3 regions of the Candidatus Avoscillospira sp. LCP25S3_F1 genome follow, and region 2 is predicted to be linked to each of the others. Evidence: predicted binding sites of a transcription regulator. Region 2 holds the regulator's gene; each other region holds the start of a gene.
What was found. The regulator HrcA, encoded in region 2, represses chaperone genes, less so after heat shock. The targets are predictions, from matches to a motif close to TGTTAGCACTCNNNNNNNNNGAGTGCTAACA.
Positions count from the first base shown of each region.

Region 1: the regulator HrcA is predicted to act here: its motif matches at 3,458-3,488, upstream of ACTQ33_RS15585 (co-chaperone GroES).
Region 3: the regulator HrcA is predicted to act here: its motif matches at 1,577-1,607, upstream of htpG (molecular chaperone HtpG).

Region 1 is NZ_JBQKJT010000027.1:6,517-12,593, reverse strand. It holds gene ACTQ33_RS15600 (SLC13 family permease) at 115-1,233, shown strand; gene ACTQ33_RS15595 (THUMP domain-containing class I SAM-dependent RNA methyltransferase) at 1,258-2,370, shown strand; gene ACTQ33_RS15590 (diacylglycerol/lipid kinase family protein) at 2,390-3,298, shown strand; gene ACTQ33_RS15585 (co-chaperone GroES) at 3,563-3,847, shown strand; gene groL (chaperonin GroEL) at 3,871-5,496, shown strand; gene ACTQ33_RS15575 (helix-turn-helix domain-containing protein) at 5,523-5,789, shown strand; gene ACTQ33_RS15570 (sigma-70 family RNA polymerase sigma factor) at 5,888-6,077, shown strand, end outside.
Region 2 is NZ_JBQKJT010000004.1:175,820-181,896, forward strand. It holds gene ACTQ33_RS05075 (ABC transporter substrate-binding protein) at 1-266, shown strand, start outside; gene dnaJ (molecular chaperone DnaJ) at 382-1,545, opposite strand; gene dnaK (molecular chaperone DnaK) at 1,807-3,642, opposite strand; gene grpE (nucleotide exchange factor GrpE) at 3,702-4,247, opposite strand; gene hrcA (heat-inducible transcriptional repressor HrcA) at 4,266-5,327, opposite strand; gene ACTQ33_RS05100 (phosphatase PAP2 family protein) at 5,524-6,077, shown strand, end outside.
Region 3 is NZ_JBQKJT010000002.1:195,794-201,870, forward strand. It holds gene htpG (molecular chaperone HtpG) at 1-1,553, opposite strand, end outside; gene ACTQ33_RS02635 (RidA family protein) at 1,732-2,109, shown strand; gene ACTQ33_RS02640 (bifunctional 4-hydroxy-3-methylbut-2-enyl diphosphate reductase/30S ribosomal protein S1) at 2,439-4,394, opposite strand; gene ACTQ33_RS02645 (lysophospholipid acyltransferase family protein) at 4,391-4,993, opposite strand; gene cmk ((d)CMP kinase) at 4,990-5,679, opposite strand; gene ACTQ33_RS02655 (NAD(P)/FAD-dependent oxidoreductase) at 5,676-6,077, opposite strand, start outside.

The sequences.
Region 1 (6,077 bases), on a different contig from region 2:
GCGTAAAGACTGACAGAAAGAAATTTTACAAATTTGACACACCGTATGGTTTTTTCCATGTTTCTATGATAGAATGGCCGTTGAATCCCAAGAGAAAAGAGAAGAATCGAAACCATGTTCAACAAATTCCTTTCCATTGTCAAAAAAGATGTGGTCCTGACGGTCGCGGCGGTGCTGGCTGTGGTCTCCTGCTTTGTGGTGCCGCCGGACGGCAAGTACCTGTCGTACATCGACTGGAACACCCTGATCCTGCTGTTCTGTCTGATGCTCATTGTGGGCGGCCTCCGGGCCGAGGGCGTCTTTGAATCCATCGGCCACAAGCTGCTGGGCCGGGTCCGCACGGCACGGGGCGTGGTGCTGACGCTGGTGGGCCTTTGCTTTTTCAGCAGTATGTTCATCACCAACGACGTGGCCCTCATCACCTTTGTCCCCTTCGGCATCTTCCTGCTGGAGACGGCGGGCCTGTCCTCCCGGCTCTGTCTGGCCGTCACCTTAATGACCATGGCCGGCAACCTGGGCAGCATGATCACCCCCATGGGCAACCCCCAAAACCTGTATCTTTACTCCATCTCCGGCTTAGGTCTGGGTCAATTTCTGCTGCTGCTCCTGCCTTACGGCGCGGCGGCAGGCGTGCTGCTGGCCGGTTCCACCGTGGTGCGCTTCCCCGCCAAAGCCGTGACGGTCCCCGCCAACACGCTGCCCGCCCTGCGGATGCGGTATGTCTGGGCCTATCTGGCCCTGTTCATTCTCTGTCTGCTGACGGTGGCCGGTGTGCTGTCCAAGCCGGTGGTACTGGTCATTGTTGCCATTGCCGTGCTGGTGCTGGACCGGCGGCTCTTCCGGCGGGTGGATTACGCCCTGCTGGTGACCTTCGTCTGCTTCTTTGTGTTCGTGGGCAACATCAAGCGGCTGGAGGAATTGCAGGTCTTTCTCAGCGGCGCCCTGGCCGGGCGGGAGCTGCCCCTGTCGGTGCTCATCAGTCAGGTCATCAGCAATGTCCCCGCCGCCATTCTCCTGTCCAACTACACCGACAATATCCCGGCCCTGCTCATCGGCACCAACCTGGGCGGCCTGGGCACCCTCATCGCCTCCATGGCCAGTCTGATCTCCTGGAAGCAGATCGCCGCCAAGGATGCCGCGCTGAAAAAGCCCTATTTCCGCACGTTCACCCTGTGGAACGTGGGAGTTTTGATCGTATTATATCTGTTCTCCTGTCTGCTGCGGGCCGTCTGACCGGCCGGAAAGGATTTTATGACTATGAACAACTTTACCTTCTGCGTTCCCTGTCTCTTCGGCCTGGAGGGGCTGGTGGGCGATGAACTGCGCCGCATGGACGCCCAGAACGTCCAGGTGGAAAATGGCCGCGTCTACTTTGAGGGCGGCTGGGACACCATGGCCCGGGCTAATCTGCGCATGCGCATGGGCGAACGGGTCCTGCTGAAGCTGGGCGCGTTCCGGGCCGATACCTGGGACGCCCTCTTTGACGGCGTAGCCGCCCTGCCCTGGGAGGACTTCATCCCCAAGGACGGCAAATTCCCCGTCAAGGGCCACAGCCTCAACTCCAAGCTCCACTCGGTCCCCACCTGTCAGGCCATGATTCAAAAGGCCGTGGCGAAACGGCTGGGCGGCAAGTACCATTTGCAGCACCTGCCCGCCACAGGTCAGACGTATCAGATTCAGTTTTCCATTATGAAGGACATGGCGGAGCTGTATCTCGATACCTCCGGCGCGGGCCTGCATAAGCGGGGCTACCGGGCCGTGGGCAACGATGCTCCCCTGCGGGAAACCCTGGCCGCCGCCATGGTCCATCTGGCCCGCTACCGGGGCCGGGACACCTTTGTAGACCCCTTCTGCGGCTCCGGCACCATCGTCATTGAGGCCGCCATGGCGGCCTTGAACCGGGCCCCCGGCCTGGGCCGGGGCTTCTCCGCCGAGAAGTGGCGGGAGGTACCGGTGGAGGTGTGGCGGCAGGAGCGCACCGCCGCCATGGACCGGGAATACCGGGGCGACTATCGGATATTTGCCAGCGACATCGACCCCCAAAGCCTTGCCATTGCCCAGTCCAACGCCAAAAAGGCCGGTATGGAATCGTATATTCAGTTCTCCGAGGCCGACGCCACCCGTCTGACCCTGCCTGAGGGCGGTGGTATCATTGTCTGCAATCCGCCCTACGGCGAACGGATGCTGGAACAGCGCAGCGCCCAAAAACTGTACCAGCAGTACGGCCGCTACTTCAAGAACCTGGACGGCTGGAAGCTGTATCTCATCAGCTCCGAACCGGAATTCGAGCGGTACTTCGGCCGCAAGGCCGACAAAAAGCGCAAGCTGTACAACGGCATGATCCAGTGTAACCTCTTCATGTATTTCTGAGTGGAACGGAGCGTCTGCCATGAAGCATCTGTTTATTGTCAACCCCGCCGCCGGCAAAACCGACCGCACCGGCACCGTCAACGCCGCCGTGGCCGCTGCCTTTGTGGGCCGCAGCGACGAATACGAGGTGGTCGTGTCCCGTGCCCCCGGCCACTGTGCCAAACTGGCCCGGGCCGCCTGCGAGACCGGGGAGGAACTGCGCATTTACGCCTGCGGCGGCGACGGCACCCTCAATGAGATTGTCAACGGCGTCATGGGCTTTCCCAACGCCGCCATCTCCTGTTTTCCCCAGGGCACCGGCAACGATTTTATCAAGGTCTTCTCCGACCCCGACGCCTTCCGCCAGTTGCCCCTGCTGCTGGATGGGGAGATCGCGGAATTCGATGTCATCGCCGTCAACGGCGACCGTTACGCCATCAACATCTGTTCCATGGGCTTCGACGCCCGCATCGGCACCCAGGTGGCCGATTACAAGCGTCTGCCCCTGGTCAAGGGCAAAAGCGCCTATCTGCTGTCGGCCCTGGTCAACACCGTCCGGGGCATCACCAGCCAATACACCATCACCCTGGACGACGGACAGGTTTTGGACGGCCGGAAAACCTTGGTCTGCATCGCCAACGGCCGCTGGTACGGCGGCTGTTTCAATCCGGTGCCCGAGGCCATGCCCGACGATGGCTTCCTGGACGTGCTCATTGTGGAGCCGGTGACCCGCATGACCGTGGCCGCCGCCATCGGCCGGTATCAGCATGGCCAGTATGCTCAGTATCCCAACCTCATCGGCCACCACCGGTGCCGGAGCCTGCGCATCCAGTGCCCCGAGCCCGAAGGCGTCAATCTGGACGGCGAATTGCTCTTTTCCAAGGACGTCACCTTCTCCGTGGCGGAGCAGAAAATCCGGTTTGTCCATCCCCGCGGCGTGGTCTGGTGAGACATCCCGGCGATTTCGGGAGAAGAACGCAGGAAAATCAAGATATCATCAGATATTCCATCTCTTTTTGGACATCATCAGAAATATCGGCCCAGAATACCTGTATTTTGTGAAAAATTCCCTCTTGCACATTTTACACAACTGATTTATTATAATAACTGTTAGCACTCGAGATAAATGAGTGCTAAAACCAACAAAACCAATCCACAGGAGACGCGCCCGCAGGCGTGCTCCTTTGTATGATGATTCTAGGAGGTACGCAACATGAAACTGACTCCCCTTGCCGACCGCGTCCTGCTCAAGGCCATTGAGGCCGAGGAGACCACCAAGTCCGGCATTATTCTCTCCACTGCCAATAAGGAAAAGTCCGCTTTCTCCGAGGTTGTAGCCGTTGGCCCCGGCGGCATGGTGGACGGCGTGGAGGTCAAAATGACCGTCAAGCCCGGTCAGAAGGTCGTGGTCGCCAAGTACAGCGGCACCGAGGTCAAGATTGACGACGCTGACTACACCCTGGTCAAGCAGTCCGATATTCTGGCCATTGTTGAGTAAGTTTTAGGAGGTTCACATAAATTATGGCAAAGCAGATTGTTTATGGTGAAGACGCCCGTAAGGCGTTGCAGTCCGGCATTGATCAGCTGGCAAATACTGTGAAAGTTACCCTGGGCCCCAAGGGCCGCAACGTGGTGCTGGGCAAGAAGTTCGGCGCTCCCCTCATCACCAACGACGGCGTGACCATCGCCAAGGATGTGGAGCTGGAGGACGCCTTTGAGAACATGGGCGCTCAGCTGGTCCGCGAAGTGGCCACCAAGACCAACGATGTGGCCGGCGACGGCACCACCACCGCCACCGTTCTGGCCCAGGCCATCATCCACGAGGGCCTGAAGAACGTCACCGCCGGCGCCAACCCCATGGTTATGCGCAAGGGCATCGAGAAGGCCGTTGCCGCCGCCGTGGAGGCCATCAAGGCCAATTCCGAGGTCATCAAGGGCAGCGACGACATCGCCCGTGTCGGCGCCGTTTCCTCCGGCGACGAGGAGATCGGCAAGCTGATCGCCGAGGCCATGGAGAAGGTCACCTCCTCCGGCGTCATCACCATTGAGGAGTCCAAGACCGCTGAGACCGGTCTGGAGGTCGTGGAAGGTATGCAGTTCGACCGCGGCTATATCTCCCCCTATATGGTCACCGATACCGAGAAGATGGAAGCCGTCGTGGACGACCCCTATATCCTCATCACCGACAAGAAGATCTCCACCATCCAGGAGATTCTGCCTGTTCTGGAGAAGATCGTCCAGGCCGGCAAGAAGATGGTCATTATTGCCGAGGACGTGGAGGGCGACGCCCTGTCCACCCTGCTGGTGAACCGTCTGCGCGGCAGCTTCAACTGCGTCTGCGTCAAGGCTCCCGGCTTCGGCGACCGCCGCAAGGAGATGCTGAAGGATATTGCCATTCTGACCGGCGGCACCTATGTTTCCTCCGATCTGAACATGGACCTGAAGGAAGTGGACATCCCCGATCTGGGCCGCGCCCGTCAGATGAAGGTCTCCAAGGACAACAGCGTGATTGTCGACGGCATGGGCGACAGCAAGGCCATTGCCGACCGCGTCAACGAGATCAAGGCCACCCTGAAGGTCACCACCTCCGAGTACGACAAGGAGAAGCTCCAGGAGCGTCTGGCCAAGCTGGCCGGCGGCGTTGCCGTCATTAAGGTCGGCGCCCAGACCGAGGTTGCCATGAAGGAGCAGAAGCTCCGCATCGAGGACGCCCTGAACGCCACCCGCGCCGCCGTGGAGGAAGGCATCGTGGCCGGCGGCGGTACCGCTTACGTCAACGCCATCCCCGCTGTGGAGAAGCTGGTTGCCAAGCTCCAGGGCGACGAGAAGACCGGCGCCCAGATTATTGCCAAGGCCCTGCAGGCCCCCATCCGTCAGATCGCTGAGAACGCCGGTGTGGACGGCTCCGTGGTCTTCGAGAAGATCAAGAGCTCCCGCAAGGTGGGCTATGGCTACAACGCCTACACCGAGCAGTATGTGGAGATGATTCCTGCCGGTATCGTCGATCCCACCAAGGTCACCCGCTCCGCGCTGGAGAACGCCGCTTCCATCAGCAGCTGCGTCCTGACCACCGAGTCCCTGGTGGCCGACAAGCCCGAGCCCCCCGCTCCGGCTCCTGCTGCCCCCGACATGGGCGGCATGTACTAAGCCAATCACAACCGAGGCCGGTACCCTTGCGGGTACCGGCCTTTTTAAGAAATCCCCTCTATTCCGTCGTATTTTCTAAAACCCTTTTGGGGGTGAGTATCATCTTTGACTATAACCCGCTGTGGAAAACCATGGAACGGATGCAAGTATCACAATACCAGCTTCTAAAGGGCGGCATCGATAATAAAACCTTGGATTCTCTGAAAAAAGGGAAAAATATTACCATGATTACGCTGGAAAGGCTATGCAAAATCATCGGCTGCACACCCAATGATATCGTTGAATTTCAGTAAGGCTGCCAAGTTCTGTACTTGGTGGCCTTACTGAAATTTATTCTCCTTTTCGCAATCAAACCGGCCCGTTGCTCCGTCTAATGGGCAGAAGGGAGGCGATGGACTTGACCGAGCTGGACTATCTGGAACGCGCCGAAGCGCTGCGTGGCAAGCTCTACGGCATCGCCCTGCTGACATTGGGCGGCGAAGCCGCCGCCATTGATGCCGTGGATGAGGCGGTGTACAAGGGGTATCGCAGTCACAAGAAGCTGCGTCAGCCCCAGTATTTTGAAACATGGCTCATTCGCA
Region 2 (6,077 bases):
CCCGGGGCCAGGAGTGGGTGCTGACCCACACGGCAGCAGAGATTGCCGAGGCCATTGAGCCCCAGTTCCCCGACACCGATCTGGATGTTCTGGAAACCGTATGCCAGCGCCATCTGGATATTGACGCCTGGAACGCCACGCCGGTCATGGAGCCGGAGTCTTTGGACCGCCTCATGGACGTCATGGAGCAGGCCGGAGAGCTGAGCGAACGGGTGGCCTTTGAAGACGTGGTGGATAATTCCTGGGCCGAGTCTGTCGCAGAATGATATCCTCCATATAGAATTTTATGGCCGCGGATTCCATAAGAATCCACGGCCATTGAACGTTTCACTCAACTTTGTCAAAGAATTGCCGGGGTATAGGGCACCGCCCCACAGGCGCTCAACTTTCAAAGTTATCCTTGAGCTTCTCAAAGAACCCTTTTATTTTGGACGGCTCCGCGTCGTCGTCGGGGGCATTCTCCAGCTGGCGCAGCAGCTCCTTCTGGGCCTTGGTCAGCTTGGTGGGCGTACGGACCACCACGGTCACATACTGGTCGCCGCGGGTCTTATAGCCCACATTGTACATACCCTTGCCCTTGAGGCGGAAGGTGGTGCCGGTCTGAGTACCCTCGGGGATGTGGTAGCGGACCTTGCCGTCCAGGGTTTCCACATCGATATCGGCGCCCAAAGCCGCCTGCGTAAATGTAATGGGGATTTGACAGAGGATGTTGGCGCCGTCGCGCTCAAAGAATTTGTGGCGCTGGACGGCCACAGTCACCAATAGGTCGCCTCTGGGACCGCCGTTGGAGCCCACGTTGCCCTCGCCGCGGATACGGACGCTCTGGCCGTGGTCGATACCGGCGGGAATCTTCACCGTCATTTTCTTGTTGCGGCGGACCTTGCCCTTGCCCTTACAGGTGGGGCAGGGGTTCTTGATGATTTTGCCCGTGCCGCCGCACTTGGGACAGGCCGACTGCTGGGCAAAGGTGCCGAAGGCCGTCTGGCGGGTGGTGCGGACCGTACCGGTGCCGTTACAGGTCGTACAGGTCTCCGGCGCGCTGCCGTCGGCACAGCCGGAGCCGTGGCACTTGGCGCACTCCTCGATGACAGGCACGGTGATCTCCTTTTCGACGCCGAACGCGGCTTCTTCAAAGGTGATCTCCACCTGGGCCATGATATTCTGGCCCTTCTGGGGCGCGTTGCGCCGGGCGGAACTGCTGCCGCCGCCGCCAAAGCCGAAGAAGTCACCGAAAATATCGCCCAGGTCGCCGAAGCCGAAGCCACCGCCGCCGCCAAAGCCGCCGCCAAACCCGCCGGGGTTGAAGTTGGGGTCCACACCGGCAAAGCCGTACTGGTCATAGCGAGCCTTCTTGTCCGGGTCCGACAGGACCTCATAGGCCTCGTTGACCTCCTTGAACCGCTCCTCGGCAGCCTTGTCGCCGGGGTTCTGGTCCGGGTGATATTTCATGGCCAGCTTGCGGTAAGCCTTTTTCAATTCGGCGTCGGATGCGCTCTTTTCTACGCCCAGCACCTCATAATAGTCTCTTTTGTTCTCGTTTGCCATGGGGATTCACCTCTTATCTGGTGATAATATTGTTACGGGAAGCCAGCCCCCGGGCCGGGCCGCGGGGGCTGGAAAAATCCAATTTACTTGTCGGGCTGCGCCGCACGATTTGGCAAGAGCACTGGCTGCGTCTATTTTGTTCCAAATGAAAGTTTGGAAATCGCCGGAATACTGGATGTATTTCAAGATTTGCAAACTGCACAGTTGGGGCAAAAGAGCCAGCCAGGGCCGCAGACACAATCGTGCGGGGTTGCCCTTTTATTACTGGTTGTCGTCCACGACCTCGTAGTCGGCATCCACAACGCCGTCATTGTTCTGACCGGCGGCAGCACCTGCGTCGGGAGCGCCCTGCTGCTGGGCAGCGCCGGCAGCCTGGTAGATCTTCTCGCCGATGGCCTGGAGGGCCTTCTGCACATCGTCGGTGGCCGTCTTAATGGCCTGGACGTCGGAGCCCTTGACGGTCTCCTTCAGCTTCTCCACAGCAGCCTGGACAGGCGCCTTGTCGCTGTCGGTGAGCTTGTCGCCCAGATCGTTCAGGGTCTTCTCGGTCTGGTAGATGACCTGATCGGCGGTATTCCGGGTGTCCACCTCGTCCTTACGGGCCTTATCCTCGGCGGCATACTGCTCGGCCTCCTTGACGGCCTTGTCGATGTCCTCCTTGGACAGGTTGGTGGAAGCGGTAATGGTGATCTTCTGCTCGGCGCCGGTGCCCAGGTCCTTGGCGGACACGTTGACAATACCGTTGGCGTCGATGTCGAAGGTGACCTCGATCTGCGGCACGCCGCGGGGAGCGGGAGCAATGCCGGTCAGCTGGAACTTGCCCAGGGTCTTGTTGTAAGCGGCCATCTCACGCTCGCCCTGCAACACATGGACCTCAACGGAGGGCTGGTTGTCGGCGGCAGTGGAGAAGATCTGGCTCTTCTTGGTGGGGATGGTGGTGTTCCGCTCAATGAGCTTGGTGAACACGCCGCCCATGGTCTCGATGCCCAGGCTCAGGGGGGTGACATCCAGCAGCAGCAGGCCCTTGACGTCGCCGCCCAGCACGCCGCCCTGAATGGCAGCGCCCACGGCCACACACTCATCGGGATTGATGCCCTTGAAGCCTTCCTTGCCGGTGATGCTCTTGACAGCCTCCTGCACAGCGGGGATACGGGTGGAGCCGCCCACCAGCAGGACCTTGTTCAGATCGCTGGCGGTGATGCCGGCGTCGGCCATGGCCTGACGGACAGGGCCCATGGTGGCGTCCACCAGACGGGCGGTCAGCTCATTGAATTTGGCCCGGGTCAGGGTCACATCCAGGTGCTTGGGGCCGGTGGCGTCGGCGGTGATATAGGGCAGGTTGATGTTGGTGGTGGTGACGCCGGACAGCTCGATCTTGGCCTTCTCGGCGGCCTCTTTCAGACGCTGCATGGCAACCTTATCGTTGCTCAGGTCGATGCCCTCGGCCTTCTTGAACTCTGCAATCAGGTACTTGATGATCTCTTCGTCGAAGTCATCGCCGCCCAGATGGGTGTCGCCGTTGGTGGCCAGAACCTCAATAACGCCGTCGCCGATCTCCAGGATGGACACATCGAAGGTGCCGCCGCCCAGGTCGTAGACCATGATCTTCTGGTCGCTTTCCTTGTCCACGCCGTAAGCCAGAGCCGCAGCGGTGGGCTCGTTGATAATACGCTTGACCTCCAGGCCGGCGATCTTGCCGGCGTCCTTGGTGGCCTGACGCTGGGCGTCGTTAAAGTATGCGGGAACGGTGATAACCGCCTCGGTGACGGGGCCGCCCAGGTAAGCCTCGGCGTCTGCCTTCAGCTTCTGCAGGATCATGGCGCTGATCTCCTGGGGGGTGTACTTCTTATCGTCAATGGTCACACGGTAATCAGAACCCATGTGACGCTTGATGGACGAAATGGTGCGGTCGTGGTTGGTGACGGCCTGGCGCTTTGCCACCTGGCCCACCATACGCTCGCCGGTCTTGGAGAACGCCACGACAGAGGGAGTGGTGCGGTTGCCTTCGGCGTTGGCGATGACAACGGGTTCGCCGCCTTCCATAACGGCGACGCAAGAGTTAGTCGTACCGAGATCGATACCGATAATCTTAGACATAATCAATTCCTCCTACTATATAAAACCTAGTATTTACAAATTCAGTGACGGCAATTCCGTCAGTTGGCCACGCGGACCATGGCGAAGCGGACGACCTTTTCGCCGATGCGGAAGCCCTTCTGGAACACTTCGCACAGAACATTCTCCGCGAAGTTCTCGTCTTCACAGTGCATGACGGCGTTGTGCATATTGGGGTCGAAGGTGTCGCCCACGTTGCCGAAGGACTCCACGCCCAACTTTTCCAGCACTTCCATCAGGCCGGTCATGGTCATTTCCACGCCCTTTTTGTACGCCTCGTCGGCGGTGGGCTGGTTCAAGGCCCGCTCCAGATTGTCGTAGACCGGCAGGAACTTGGACACGGTCTCCACCCGGATGTCGGTGTAGAGATTGTCCTTTTCCTTCTGGCTCCGCTTGCGGAAGTTGTCGTACTCGGCCAGGAGCCGCAGGTATTTATCCTGCTCCTCCCGGAGCTGCTGTTCCAGCTGCTGCCGCTGGGCGTCGGTGTTTTCCGGCTCCTGGGCGGTTTCAGCCGTCTCAACGGCTTCCTCCACTTCCTGCTCCTCCGGCTCCTGGGCCTGGGGATTCTGCTTGGTTTCCTTTGCCATGATGGTGATACACATCCTTTATTCCGTACCGCCGTCGGACTCTTTGGCCGGCGGTAATTCATTCTTTCCAAACATACGGCCGAGACCTTCTGCGAAATAGCTGAGTCGGGCCGTAACCTGGGCGTAATCCATGCGGGTGGGTCCCACCACGCCGATCATGCCCTGCATGCCGTCGCCGATGTCGAACCGGGTCATGACCACGGACGTATCTTTCAACTCCTTGGCGATGTTTTCCGGTCCCACGAGAATCTGTACCGGCCCGTCGGTGGGAGCCGGAAGATTGGCGATGACCTCTTCGTCCAGGGTGGACAGCACTTCCTGGGCCTTTTCCACATCCCGGTATTCGGGCTGGCCCAGCAGCTTCATCTGTCCTGTCAGATACACGTCGCTGTGCTGCTGCTCCTGGAGGACCCGCACCGTGTAATCCACGATGATGGGCACCAGATCGGCGGCGGCTCCGGCGGATTTTCGGATTTTGCTCAGAATCTCCGGTGTGATCTGCTCGGCACTCAAATCGGTGAGGCTGGCGTTGAGAACCGCCGACAGCAGCTTCAAATCCTGTTCCTGAATGTTCAGGGGCAGCTTGATGAGCTTGTTCTTAACGGTCTCCGTGTTGGTCATGACCACCAGGATAAAGCTGCCGGTGTCGGCGCTGAGAATCTCAAAGTGCTTGACCGTGGGCAGCCGCCCCACTCTGGACGTCACGGCATAGGCCGGGAGGTTGGTCCAGTTGGAAACCATCTTGCCCACCTGGCTCATGACCTTGTCGAACTCCTGGAGCTTCAGCTCCATGGCCTCGTTGAGGCTCTGGGTCTCGTCGATGGACAGCCGGTAGCCCTCCATCAATTCGTTGACGTACAGCCGGTAACCGGCGGGCGAGGGAATGCGTCCTGCCGACGTATGGGGCTGTTCCAGATAGCCCATCTCGGTCAGGTCCGCCATCTCATTGCGGATGGTGGCCGAGGAGACGTCCATGCCCGGCATGGACGCGATGGCCTTGGAGCCCACCGGCTCCGCCGTCTGGATGTAGCAGTCCACGATGGCCCGAAGGATTTTCTTTTTCCGCTCGGTCAATTCCATGTCCTGCGCCTCCTCACTTCTTTTAGCACTCACCATCCTCGAGTGCTAACTGTACTTTACCACTCTCCCCCGCAGTTGTCAATAGGTCTTTTTTGAAATATTTATGAACTTATGCCAAAAAGGATATGCGGTCCTTGTGCATGGCGCAAAAATACGGTACAATGGGCAAAACCCCTCGAAAGGAGCCTTACAACCTATGGAACCTACGACCGCAGCCCTGTGGCTGGATTCCGCCCTGCTGGACTTCGACACCGCCGTACTGAAAGCGGTCCACGCCCTGCAGCAGAGCGCCGCCGACAGCGTACTGGGCCCCTTGGCTCGAGGTCTGGACCTCTTTGGCGCCGCCGGTGTGGGCCTGATTGCGCTGGGCCTGGTATTGACCATCCTCTCCAAAACCCGCCACTACGGTGTAGCGGTGCTGTTGGCCATCGCCATCGGGGCCTTGTTTACCAATGTGGCGTTGAAGCCGCTGGTGGCCCGGGAGCGGCCCTACGCCGATGACAGCCGCGTTATCTATCAGTGGTGGCAGGAGGCCGGCAGCGAACTGGAGTCGGACCACTCCTTCCCCTCGGGCCACACCACCGCCGCCACGGCCGCCATGGTGGCACTGTTTCTATTGAATAAGCGGCGGCTGTGGCCGTGCCTCATCGCGGCAGGGCTTATGGGCCTGTCCCGGATGTATCTGGTGGTCCACTACCCGTCGGATGTCATCGCCGGATGGCTGGTAGGACTGGCGGCGGCCTTCCTGGC
Region 3 (6,077 bases), on a different contig from region 2:
TCCAGGGTGGGCTTGGCGGCCTCGTTCTTCTCCTCCATGGCCTTCTTCTCCTCGTCGGAGGTCAGGCCCAGGTCGTCGGACGCGATGTTCTTGAAGTCCTTTTCGGCAAACTTCTGGAGGGTCTGGGGAATGAATTCGTCCACATCCTCCGTGAAGAACAGGACATCGTAGCCCTTGTCCTGGAGCAGCTCCATCTGGGGCAGCTGGGAAAGGCGCTGGCGGCTCTCACCGGCGGCAAAATAGATGTGCTCCTGACCTTCTGCCATGCCGTCCACATACTCCTGGAGAGTCACCAGCTTCTGCTCCTTGCTGGACCAGAAGAGCATCAAATCCTGAAGCAGGTCCTTGTGCATGCCGTACTCGGCCACCAGGCCGTATTTCAGATTCCGGCCAAAGGCGTTAAAGAACTTCTCGTACTTCTCCCGGTCATTTTCCAGGAGCTTCTTCAATTCGGACTTGATCTTCTTTTCCAAGTTGGAGGCGATGAGTTTCAACTGGCGGTCGTGCTGGAGCATCTCACGGGAGATGTTCAGACTCAAATCCTGAGAATCCACGATGCCCTTGACAAAACGGAAGTGCTCCGGCAGCAAATCCTCGCAGTTCTCCATAATCAGGACGCCGGAGGAATAGAGCTGCAAGCCTTTCTTGTACTCCTTGGTGTAGAAGTCGTAGGGGGCCCGGGCAGGGATATAGAGCAATGCCTTATAGGTAATATTGCCCTCGATGCTCAGATGGATGGTGGCCAGAGGATTCTCATAGTCGAAGAACTTCTCCTGATAGAACCGGTTGTACTCCTCCTCCGTGACGTCCTTCTTGGCCCGCTGCCACAGGGGCACCATGGAGTTGAGAGTCTCGTTTTCGGTGTACGTCTCGTACTCGGGCTTCTCGCTGTCCTTGGTCTCCTCCTTGACGCGGGTCTTGGTCACGTCCATGCGGATGGGGTAGCGGATATAGTCGGAGTACTTGCGGACCAGCGACCGCAGCTCATGCTCCTGGAGGAACCGGCTGTAGTTCTCGTCCTCGGTGTCGGCCTTCAGGTGCATGATGACCTGGGTACCGGCGCTATCCTTCTCACAGGGGGTAATGGTGTAGCCGTCGGCGCCGGAGGACTGCCACATCCAGGCTTCGTCGGAGCCGTACTTTTTGGAGATCACCGTCACGGCGTCGGCCACCATAAAGGCGGAGTAGAAGCCCACGCCAAACTGGCCGATGATGTCGATATCCTCCTGCTGCTCCATGTCCTTTTTGAACTGGAGGGAACCGCTCTTGGCGATGGTACCCAGATTCTCCTCCATGTCCTCCCGGCTCATGCCGATACCGTTGTCGGACACGGTCAGCAGACGCGCTTTTTCGTCCACCGTAATGTCGATGGCGAAGTCGCTGCGGCTCAGGCCCACGTTCTGGTCCGTCAGGCTCAGATAGGCCAGCTTGTCCATGGCGTCGGAGGCGTTGGAAATGATCTCACGGAGAAAAATCTCCTGATGGGTGTAAATGGAGTTGATCATCAGATCAAGAAGCCGCTTGGATTCGGCTTTAAATTGCTGCTTTTCCATGATATGTCATCCTTTGTATTCAGCATTAGCACTCATAGCTCTTGAGTGCTAATGCTATTATACCGCGCTCTGAAATTTTTTCAAGTACATTTACAAAAATTTTATATTTGGCCCTTAACAGATGGGGTGGACTATGATAGAATGAGAACATCAATTTACGAAAGGAAGGTTTTCAACCATGAAAACTGTGATTTGTTCCAAGAACGCTCCCGCCGCTGTGGGTCCCTATTCCCAGGCGATTTTTGTAGGCGACACCCTGTACTGCTCCGGCCAGCTGGGTCTGGTGCCCGAGACCGGTAAGCTGGCCGAGGGCGGTCTGGCTGCCCAGGCCCGTCAGATGTTTGCCAACGTCAAGGCTGTCCTGGCCGAGAACGGCATGGACCTGAGCAATGTGGTCAAGACCACCGTGTTTATGACCGATCTGGCCGGCTTTGCCGAGCTCAACGGCATCTACGCTGAGAACTTCACCGGCGAGCATCCCGCCCGTTCCTGCGTGCAGGTGGCTGCCCTGCCCCTGGGCGGCGTGGTGGAGATGGAAGTCATCGCCGTCAAGTAATTGCAAAAACCGTCAACCGGGCGTGCCTCAAGCGGCACGCCCGGTTTTCCATTATGGCGGGAAGGAACACAATATAAAAATTTACTCGATTTTTTCAAAAATCGCAGGGTCCAGGGGCAGCGCCCCGGTCGCCCGCCGCAGCGGGCGAAACACCCCGTCGTCCACAGCGCCATCCGCAGATGGCGCCATCCCTCGGGCGTAAGCCCTAAGGCCGCCGTCCCCACCCCAACACTGGTGGAGGACAGCGGCCTTCTTTGTACAGCAAATACAAAAACCGGGCTGCCGAAGCAGCCCGGTCGAACTACGATTGTCGTGGTTCCGGCGCAGGATTACTCCTCGTCGCCGTACTCCTCGTCGTCACCCTCCACCAGCAGGGCGCGGATGGACAGGGAGATACGCTTGTTCTCCTCGTCGATGTCGATGATCTTGGCCTCGACCTCCTGACCCTCGGACAGCACATCCTCGGGCTTGCCGATGCGGCGGTCAGCGATCTGGGAGATGTGGATCAGGCCGTCCACACCGGGGATGATCTCGGCGAAAGCGCCGAAGGTCATCAGCTTGACGATCTTGACGGTAGCCACGTCGCCAACCTGGAACTGGTTCAGGAACAGGTTCCAGGGGTTGGTCTCAGCGGTCTTGTAGCCCAGAGAGATCTTCTTCTTCTCGGGATCAAAGCCGATGACATAGACGTCGATCTCGTCGCCCACCTTGACGACCTCGGCGGGGTTCTTGATGCGGCTCCAGCTCAGCTCGGAAACGTGAACCATGCCGTCCACGCCGCCGATGTCGACGAAAGCGCCGTAGGAAGTCAGGCTCTTGACAACGCCATGGTAGGTCTTGCCCTCGGCGATCTCGTTCCAGATCTGCTCGGCGGCAGCCTTGCGGGCCTCAGCGGTGACGGCACGGATGGAGCCGACCACTCTGCGGCGGGCGCGGTTGACCTCGGTGATCTTCATGCTGACGGTCTGACGGATCAGCTGGCTCAGGTCGCCGCCCTTGGGAATGCCGGTCTGGGAAGCGGGAATGAACACACGGATGCCCTTGACATTGGCAACCAGGCCGCCCTTGTTCTCCTCGGTGATGACGCCTTCGACCACAGTCTTCTCCTCGCAGGCAGTCTCGATCTCGTCCCAGCTCTTGACGGTGTCCAGACGCTTCTTGGACAGCATCACGGTGCCCTCCATGTCGTTGACACGGACCACATAGACCTCGATCTCATCGCCCACCTTGAACAGGTCCTCGGCCTTGGCCGCAGGATCGCTGCTGATCTCGCTGTAGGGGATGTAGCCGGCGTGCTTGGTACCCAGGTCCACATACACTTCGGTGGGGGTGATGGATGTGACGATGCCGGTCACCTTGTCTCCTGTATTTAAAGTCTTGATGGACTGCTCGAGAAGCTCGGCAAAGTTCTCCTCCATGGCAGCATTTTCAACACGAATTTCGTCGCTCATATGGTTGTTGACCTCCTTTATTATCCACGCCGGCGTTGACGCCCCGGCAGTGATACCAACGGATTGCACATTAGAGAAAAGCGTAGTGTCCAATTCATCGGCACTGTCCACCAGGGAAACCAGCTTGCAGTGTTCTCTGCAAATCATCGCAAGGCGCTTCGTATTGGAGCTCATTGCATCACCGACTATGACCATTCCATCGCATAGCCCGGCCAGGGCTATGGCTTCTTTCTGCCGTTTTTCCGTCGCTCCACATATTGTATCAAATATTTCGGCATTTGTATACACTTTTTTTATAATTTCACAACAACTTTTCCATAGGGCCTCGGTACTGGTGGTCTGAGACACCATGGTTACGGACAAATTAGTCCGGGCCGGGTCCTCGTCCAGCCACGCTTGGAGTTCGGCGGCGTTTTCAAACACAACCGGGTTGTCGCACCAACCGGCAATGGCTACGATCTCCGGGTGGGTCCGGGTGCCGATGATGATCACCTGGCGGCCCCGCTCCGTGGCCTTGCGGACGATCTCATGGATGCGCTTGACAAAGGGACAGGTGGCGTCCAGAATGGTGAGATTTCTGGCCTCCAGTTCCTCATAGACGGCCCGGCTGACGCCGTGGCTACGGATGATGACGGCGCAGCCGTCCTCGATCTCCGAAACCTCGTCCACCTGCCGCACGCCCATTTCCGCGAAGCGCTGCACCACATGGCGGTTGTGGATGATGGGGCCCAGGGTCACGGCGTTCAAGCCGTCTTTTGCCGCCTGCTCCACCATGGACACAGCCCGGTCCACACCGAAGCAGAAGCCCGCCGTCTTGGCAAGGTAGACCTTCATCCAACGCCCTCCCCCAGCTTGTAAATGATGTCCATCATCCGGTCGGTCTCACTGCGCAGCTCCTCCGCCGTGGCCTTGCCCGTGGCGGTGACCACCGCAAAGGGTTCGCCGATGACCATGGCCATGGGACTAAAGGGAAAGCGCTTCCGCTTGATATACACCGGCAAAATGGGGCATTTGGCCCGGTTGGCCAGCATGACCGCGCCGGTCTTGCCCTCCAGGGGGCCATCCTTGGCCCGGGTCCCCTCGGGATAGAGCAGCAGCTTTTTCCCGTCTTTGAGGGTTTTCAGCGCCTCCTTGATGGCGTTGATATCGCCCTCGCCCCGCTTGACACCGATGATGCCCGCCCAGTGGAGCAGCTTTCCCAGCAGCGGCGCTTCCAACAGGGATTCCTTGGCCATAATGCGGAAAAAGGGGCCCTGCTTCAACCCGAAAATGGCCCACAGGGGGTCCGCCATGCCGATGTGGTTGCTGCAAATCACGCAGGCCCCCTCGGGGATATGCTCCCGGCCTGTGACCCGGAACACCGGATGATAGAGGAACAGACCGAAACGGGCCAGCCGTTCCAGAACGTGATATACGATTGCATTTGCTTTCATAGCTGCCCCAGCTTCTCCTTTATGATGGACTCCATGGCCGCCGCCGCCTGTTCAATATTCAGGTCGGTGGTGTCCAGGTGGACGGCGTCCTTGGCCGGACGCAGGGGCGCGATCTTGCGGTTCCTGTCCTGCTCGTCCCGGGCGATCAGGTCCTTTAAAACCTTCTCATATTGGACCTTCTCCCCCTTGGCCGTCAGCTCGTCAAAGCGGCGGCGGGCGCGCACCTCCGGGTCCGCCGTCAGGAAAATCTTCACATCGGCCCCCGGCAGCACCACCGTACCGATGTCCCGGCCATCCATGACCACATTATGGGTCCGGGCCAGCTGGCGCTGCATATCCAGAAGATAGTCCCGGACCACCTTCTGGGCCGAGATCACCGAGGCAATTTTCGACATCTCCGGGGTACGGATATCGTCGGTGACGTCCCGGCCATTGAGCATCATATGCTGGAGACCGTCGGCGTCGTACTCGATTTGAATATTCACATCACCAATCAGGCGGGTAATGCCGTCGGTGTCCTTGGGACCGATGCCGTAAAAGTCCATATGGTAGCCCACGGTCCGATAGATGGCCCCGGTATCCACATAGACAAAGCCCAAGTCCTTAGCCACTCTCCGGGCCATGGTACTTTTTCCGCTGCCGGCAGGGCCGTCGATGGCAATGGCGTAGTTGCGTTTCGTTGTCATTTCGTATCCTCCTTAACGGCCCCGGCGGCGGCCCGTCCCGCGGCGCGGCCGGTGGCCCAGGCAATCTGTAAATTGAAGCCGCCGGTATAGGCGTCCACGTCCAGCAGTTCCCCGGCCAGATACAGGCCGGGACATTTCTTCGATGCCATGGTCTTGGGGTCCACCTCCGACACCTTGACGCCGCCGGCGGTGACAATGGCCTCCTTGACGGGCCTGGCTCCGGTGACCGTGAGGGTAAACCGTTTCATGGTTTCCAGTAACGTCCGCCGCTGCTGTTTGGTGACGGAGTGGACCTTCTCCGCCGGGTGGATGCCCGTCCGGGCCACCACCACGGGAATCATGCTGCTGGGCAGCAGATCGCCCAGGGCGTTTTCGAAATCCCGGTTCTGGTACTTCTC